Regions from separate parts of the Arthrobacter senegalensis genome, predicted to be linked through region 3. Evidence: riboswitches for the same ligand, from Rfam matches in the RefSeq annotation. Region 3 holds a riboswitch; each other region holds the start of a gene.
What was found. Region 3 has a riboswitch for S-adenosylmethionine ahead of AC5RVG_RS07100 (acyl-CoA dehydrogenase family protein). Riboswitches for the same ligand answer to the same signal wherever they lie in the genome.
Positions count from the first base shown of each region.

Region 1 (2,193 bases), on a different contig from region 3:
GACCACCCTGCAGATCGTGGAGGAATTCTTCCTGCCCATCCGTTTCAGCCTGCTGGGCGTACGCGGGGCCACCGTGGAGCAGGCCCGGGAGGTGCACAGCCACATCCATGCTTTGGGCCAGTGCCGCAAGCTGATCCGCAGGCTCGGGCTCACTCCGGTCATCGCCGGCGACACCGCCGGTTCGGCCCGGGAGGTGGCCGAATGGAAGGACCCGACCAAGGTCTCCCTGGCGCCGCCGATGGCCGCCGAACTCTACGGCCTGGAGGTTTTCGCGGAAAAGGTCGAAGACGATCCGACGAACACCACACGGTTCGTGGTGCTGGCCGACCGCCGGCCGGTCCCGTCCCGCGAGGAACTTCCCGGTCCGGCCGTGACCAGCTTCGTGTTCCGCGTGCGGAACGTGCCGTCCGCGCTGTACAAGGCGCTGGGCGGTTTCGCCACCAACGGCATCAACATGACCCGGTTGGAGAGCTACATGGTGGGCGGCGAGTTTGCCGCCACCATGTTCATGGTGGACGTCGAAGGCCACCCGGACGATCCGGCCATGGTCCACGCCTTCGAGGAACTGGACTTCTTCACCACCGAAATCCGCATCCTGGGCGTCTACCCGGCGCATCCGTTCCGGCAGCAGACCGTGCGCCCGGGCGCCGCCGCGCAGTAGCCGTGGCGCCAGCAGTCGGACAGTAGCCTTCGGGGCAGCAGCCGTCGCACGGCCGCCCGTCGGGCAGCAGCCACCTCGCGTGGCCCGGGAGTAAAACGCTGCATTTGACGAACTGTTACCGGCGTTTGACCCAGGCCCTTCCCCGCTCTTAGCGTGGAGACGAATCAAGAGCGCCAACTTCACAGCCCTGGCTGGTTGGCCGGCAACCCTCTACCGTAGCGGGGTGCTCCAGGTGATGATTCGGCCCGCCGGGGATGTCGGCAGGCAAGTACGCGTATCCACCCGCAGCAGCTCGGCCGCAGCGGATGCGCCCAAGCCCCAAGGACGCCATGTCGCTACACCATGACCTGACCCCCCACACGTTGCGCTCCGCCTTCGGCCGGTTCCCCTCGGGCATCGCGGCGCTGTGCGCGACCGTCGACGGCGAGCCGCAGGGCATCGTCGCCTCCTCGTTCACCGTGGGCGTCTCCCTCGAGCCGCCGCTGGTGATGTTCGCCGTGCAAAACACCTCACGGACCTGGCCGCTGGTCCGGCGGGCCAACCGGATCGGCGTCTCGGTGCTCGGCACCGGGCACGACGGCGTCTGCCGCCAGATCGCGTCCAGGACCGGTGACCGCTTTGCCGGCCTGAGCCTGCACGGCACCGACGACGGCGCGCTTTTCCTCAACGACGCGGCGCTCTGGCTGGACTGCTCGGTGCACCAGGAAGTCCCGGCCGGGGACCACCACGTCGTGCTGCTGCAGGTGCACGGACTGTCCACGCACGACGGCACCCACGAGCCCCTGGTCTTCCACGATTCCGCGTTCCGCCGGTTGGAACAGCCGGCCTTCGTCTAGGACGCATGGTCCCGGCCCCGCCCGCAGCTGCGGGGCCGGGCGCGGGCAGCTAAGGCAGCGGCCTGCCTCGGGCCGCCACCCACAGGGAGTACCACTCCTCGCGGGTCATCGATGCTCCAACCGCTTCCGCCTCGGCACAGGCCCGGATCCGGTCCGGGCTGCTGGTACCGACGACCGGCCGGATGCCTGCCGGATGCCGCAGCAGCCAGCCCAGCACCACGGCCTCGGGCGGGCACCCCTTGTCCCGGGCAAGTTCCGTGACCAGGGCTGCCGCTGCTTGATCCGCCGGGGGAGAGGCATCCGCGGGCGCGGAAGCATCCGGTGTCGCGGCCTCCGCTGCCGCACGCCCGCTGTACCGGCCCTGGGCCAGCGCTCCCCAGGCCTGCAGCTCCACCCCGTGGGCGGCGCAGTATTCCAAGGTGCCGTGCGGGAAGCTGATCCCCGGTCCCTCCGGGTGGTTCACCAGCACCCCTGACTCCAGCCAGTCGCGTCGGTACAGGCTCATTTCCAGCTGGTTCACCGCCAGCGGTTCATCCAGCGCCGACTGCAGCCAGCGCATCTGTTCGCCGGACATGTTCGAGACACCAAGGCGGCGGACCTTCCCGGCCATCCGAAGCTCGTTGAACGCCGCGGCGATCTCTTCGGCCGGCGTCAGCGGATCGGGCCGGTGGATCAGCAGCGTATCCAGGTGATCGG
Region 1 is NZ_JBNHGZ010000001.1:1,126,060-1,128,252, forward strand. It holds gene AC5RVG_RS05295 (prephenate dehydratase) at 1-661, shown strand, start outside; SAM riboswitch class IV at 824-938, shown strand; gene AC5RVG_RS05300 (flavin reductase family protein) at 991-1,497, shown strand; gene AC5RVG_RS05305 (aldo/keto reductase) at 1,547-2,193, opposite strand, start outside.
Region 1: linked by a shared signal. The riboswitch ahead of AC5RVG_RS05300 (flavin reductase family protein) and the one ahead of AC5RVG_RS07100 (acyl-CoA dehydrogenase family protein) in region 3 are both predicted to bind S-adenosylmethionine.

Region 2 (2,193 bases), on a different contig from region 3:
AACGCGGAGCGGACGCCCGAAACGGAGCGATGCCGGGAGAACTTAGAGTTCGACGATCCCGTTGGCGGTTTCAAAGCGGACGGACAGGATGCCCGGCGTACCGTTGGGTGCCGTCCAAGCGACCTTGACGTCGTCCAGCAGGCCGTCGACCGGCGTGCCCAGCCAGTCCGCCACCCGCTCGGAAGAGCCGGCGATGGTCAGGCCGATCAGCTTGACCGTGGCGGGGCGGGCGTTGGACGGGTGCAGCGGTTCGGTGCCGTCATCCCAGCGCAACATGTAGGGCACCTGCGGGTCGGCGATGAGGCCCTTGATCCCGATCTGCTGCCAGCTCAGTTCCTGCCCATCCGGGAACTTGCGGTTGCCGGGAACCGCGTGGCGGCCCAGCCGTTCTTCGAACGGGGTCAGGTCGTCGACCGCCACGCACCAGCCCATCCAGCCGCCGCCGGCTTCCGACCGCGCCCGCACGGCTTGGCCAAAGGGGGCCTTGTCGGAAGCGGGGTGGTCGAGCACCTCCACGACCTCCAGGTAATGGTGGTCGGTGAGGGGGAAGATCATATTGCGGGTGCCGAAGCGGGGGTGAACCCCGCCCTTGACGGCGTCGATGCCCAGGGCTTTGGAGATCCGCTCTGAGGTGGCAGCCAGACCGTCGGGTTCAGCGGCATAAGAAACATGGTCGAAGCGCATGGCATTATCTTGGCACTTTGTGAACCCGCTCTCGACTTAGGGTGACCTAAGTCACTCAATTTGCGGCTCGTGTGGAACGCGCCGTTCCGGACAGCAATTCCGCCTCCCCGGCGCGCGCCGGCAACAGTGACCAAGCGGACTGTCGGAGAGACGGTCCCGAGACGGGTGCCCAGTCATAAGGTGTCATATTGTTGCGGCCGCCGGCTTGTCTGCGGAGACTGGAGGCAGGTCATGAGTGCCAGCGCAAAACCCCGGTTTGCTGGCCGGCAACCCTCCAACCGCGGTGGGGTGCCCCGGGTGAAGACCAGGCAGCCGCCATAAGGCGGTGCGCAAGCGCGGGTCACACCCGGGACAGACATGCCGGCACGGCCGGATCCCGGATGGCCCCTTCCAGTGAAGGAGTTGCACCATGTCCAACGCCGATTGGTCCTTTGAAACCCGTCAGATCCACGCAGGGCAGGAGCCGGACGCCGCCACGGGCGCCCGCGCACTGCCGATCTACCAGACCACGTCGTTCGTGTTCCCCAGCGCGCAGAGCGCGGCCGACCGGTTCGCCCTGTCCGAACTGGCACCCATCTACACCAGGATCGGCAACCCCACCCAGGAAGCGGTCGAGACGCGGATCGCCAACCTGGAGGGCGGCGTCGGCGCCCTGCTGCTTGCTTCGGGCCAGGCCGCGTCGACGTTCTCCATCCTCAACCTGGCCGAGGCCGGCGACCACATCGTGGCCAGCCCCAGCCTGTACGGCGGCACCTACAACCTGCTGCGCACCACGCTGCCCAAGTTCGGCATCGAGGTCACTTTCGTCGAGGATCCGGACAACCTGCAGCAGTGGCGCGATGCCGTCAAGCCGAATACCAAGGCGTTCTTCGGCGAGGTCGTCTCCAACCCGCGCCAGGACGTGCTGGACCTGGAGTCGGTCAGCGCCATCGCCCACGAAAACGGCGTGCCGCTGATCGTTGACAACACCTTGTCCACCCCGTACCTGATCCGCCCGATCGAGTGGGGGGCCGACATCGTGCTCCACTCGGCCACCAAGTACCTCGGCGGCCACGGGACGGCGATCGGCGGCGTGATCGTCGACGCCGGCACGTTCGATTTCGCCGCCGACCCCGAAAAGTTCCCCGGGTTCAACACGCCGGACGACACCTACAACGGGCTGGTCTTCGCCCGCGACCTCGGCGTCAACGGCGCTCTGGGCGCCAACCTGGCCTACATCCTCAAGGCCCGGGTGCAGTTGCTGCGCGACCTGGGGTCCGCCATCTCGCCGTTCAATGCCTTCCTGATTGCCCAAGGGCTGGAGACGCTGAGCCTGCGCGTGGAGCGGCATGTGGCCAACGCTCAGAGGGTGGCCGAATTCCTGGAAGAGCACGACGACGTTGCCTCCGTCGCGTACCTCGGCCTGCCCTCCAGCCCCTGGTATGAGCGCGGCCGCAAGTACGGCCCGAAGGGGACCGGCGCCATCGTCGCGTTCGAAATCAAGGGCGGCATCGAGGCCGGAAAGCGCTT
Region 2 is NZ_JBNHGZ010000004.1:144,960-147,152, reverse strand. It holds gene AC5RVG_RS13630 (VOC family protein) at 43-684, opposite strand; SAM riboswitch class IV at 912-1,026, shown strand; gene AC5RVG_RS13625 (bifunctional o-acetylhomoserine/o-acetylserine sulfhydrylase) at 1,094-2,193, shown strand, end outside.
Region 2: linked by a shared signal. The riboswitch ahead of AC5RVG_RS13625 (bifunctional o-acetylhomoserine/o-acetylserine sulfhydrylase) and the one ahead of AC5RVG_RS07100 (acyl-CoA dehydrogenase family protein) in region 3 are both predicted to bind S-adenosylmethionine.

Region 3 (2,193 bases):
CTTCGATCGAGGCGCCGACGCCAGCCAATCCGATCTCGTCGGCCAGTTTCTGGGTTTCCGGATTGACCTCGGCGCCGTACACCTCGGCGCCGACCAACGCGGCACAGCGTGCACCGATGTAGCCCAGTCCGCCCAGGCCGATGACACCGACCTTCATGCCGTTCTTCGCCCCGCCGACCGCCATCATGGCATGGTAGGCGGTCAAGCCGGCGTCGGTCGCCATCGCGCCGAGGTCGAACGGCACTTCGTCGGGCAGGGCGACGAGATTGTCGTCGGTCGCGCGAAGCTTGGCGGCGAAGCCTCCATCCCACTTCCCGTAACCCAATGCGTCCCCGTCCGACATCACCGGAGAGAGGCCTACGCGGTCGCCAATCTTCCAATGGTCCATGCCCTCGCCGACCTCGCTGATAACGCCAGCGGATTCATGGCCCATGGTGCGGGGCAGGCCGTGCTGGAACAGCGCCATCCATCCCGGATCATCGAGCGTCGAGACGTCCGAGTGACAGACCCCCGACGCCTTGACGTCGACGACCACTTCACCGGGGCCAGCGTGGGGTTCCTGAACCTCATTAAGCTCCAGCGGCTTCTTCGTGCCGACAAATTGCCATGCCTTCATGATGAACCTCCCGTACGACGGCCAGCGGACGGTGCCCGTCCCGGCCCGGCCATATTGGCAGTGCACCTCCACGGTAGTCCCCTCGTAACCAGGCCAGTAGGGGACAGCCGCGCAGAGGAATGCGCACGGCTCAATGCGCCGGGCGGAAGCCTGCCGGCCCCAGCCCCCGGAGCCGGCTGGGGCGACGGGCCCTCGTCGTCATCAGAAGCGGTTTCCGTAACAAACGGCAGCAGAATGTCATGGCCTGTCATGTGCTTCCCTGCGCCGGAGCGGCCCCGGCATACTCGACTCCGAGATCAAGAGTCCCAACGACAAGCTCTGGCTGGTTGGGCGGCAACCCTCTCCCGTAGCGGGGTGCCCCAGATGAGGATCCGGCCGCGCACAACACCGTGCCCGGCAAGTACGGCCCCCTCCGGGCTGCGCCCCAACCGTGACGGTTGCTGCGCCGCCGGATGGGAGCCCCGCCGTGAGGAGCCAACATGACCGCCGTCGTGACCGCCAACAACCCGCAAACCCGCCGAGCCCCGTGGGCCGGACAGGCTACCGCCGAGGAACTGGCCCGATGGCAGCAAGTAGCCGAAGGCGTTGCCGCCGCGCTGGCCGCGGACGTGCTGGAGCGCGACCGACGCAACGCCGACCCGCACGCCGAGGTGGAGCTGCTGCGCAACTCGGGCCTGCTCAACCTGATTATCCCGGCCGAATGGGGCGGCGAGGGCGGGCACTGGGAGAGCGCGCTGCACGCCGTGCGCATCCTGGCCCGCACGGACGCGTCGATTGCGCAAATACTCGGTTACCACTACGCCAACCTGGGCGCCGTCGTGTTCTACGGTGATGCGCAGGTCCAGGAACGACTGCTCCGCCGCTCCGCGCGGGGCCGCTGGTCCTGGGGCGACTCCGTGAACCCGGTGGACCCGAATCTGGAACTGGTTCCCGACGGCGACGGCTTCCGGCTGAACGGCACCAAGCACTTCTCCACCGGCGCTTCCGTCGGCGACGCCATTCTGGTCAATGCCGTGATCGCGGCCGGACCCGAGCGGGGCAAGTTCCTGGCCCTCGCGCTGGAGCATGACCGAACGGGCATCGGATACCTCGGGGACTGGGATGCGCTCGGCCAGCGGCTCTCGGCCAGTGGTTCGGTGAAGTACGACGGCGTGCAGGTCACCGAAGCGGACATCATCGGCGAGGTAGGGGAGGAGCCTTTCTCCACGCTGGTTACCCCGTACATCCAGCTTGCCTTCGGCAACCTCTACCTGGGCATCGCGCAGGGGGCGCTGGACCGCGGACGCCGGATCACGCTGGCGCGCCGGAACTCCTGGTTCCTCAGCACGCAGGAGACGTATGCCCAGGACCCGCTGACCCAGCGGGTCTACGGCGAGCTGGTGTCGCGGGTTGCCGCGGTGGAGGCCCTGGCCGACCGGACGAACGCCAGGTTCGACGCTGTTATCGCCGCCGGCGCGCAGCTGAGCGCGGAAGCCCGGGCGGACCTCGCGCTCGAGATTGCGAGGCTCAAGGTCGTGTCCACCGAGGTGGGGGTGGACGTGGCGAACCGCATCTTCGAGACCACCGGCTCGTCCTCC
Region 3 is NZ_JBNHGZ010000002.1:363,719-365,911, reverse strand. It holds gene AC5RVG_RS07105 (zinc-binding dehydrogenase) at 1-616, opposite strand, end outside; SAM riboswitch class IV at 911-1,025, shown strand; gene AC5RVG_RS07100 (acyl-CoA dehydrogenase family protein) at 1,096-2,193, shown strand, end outside.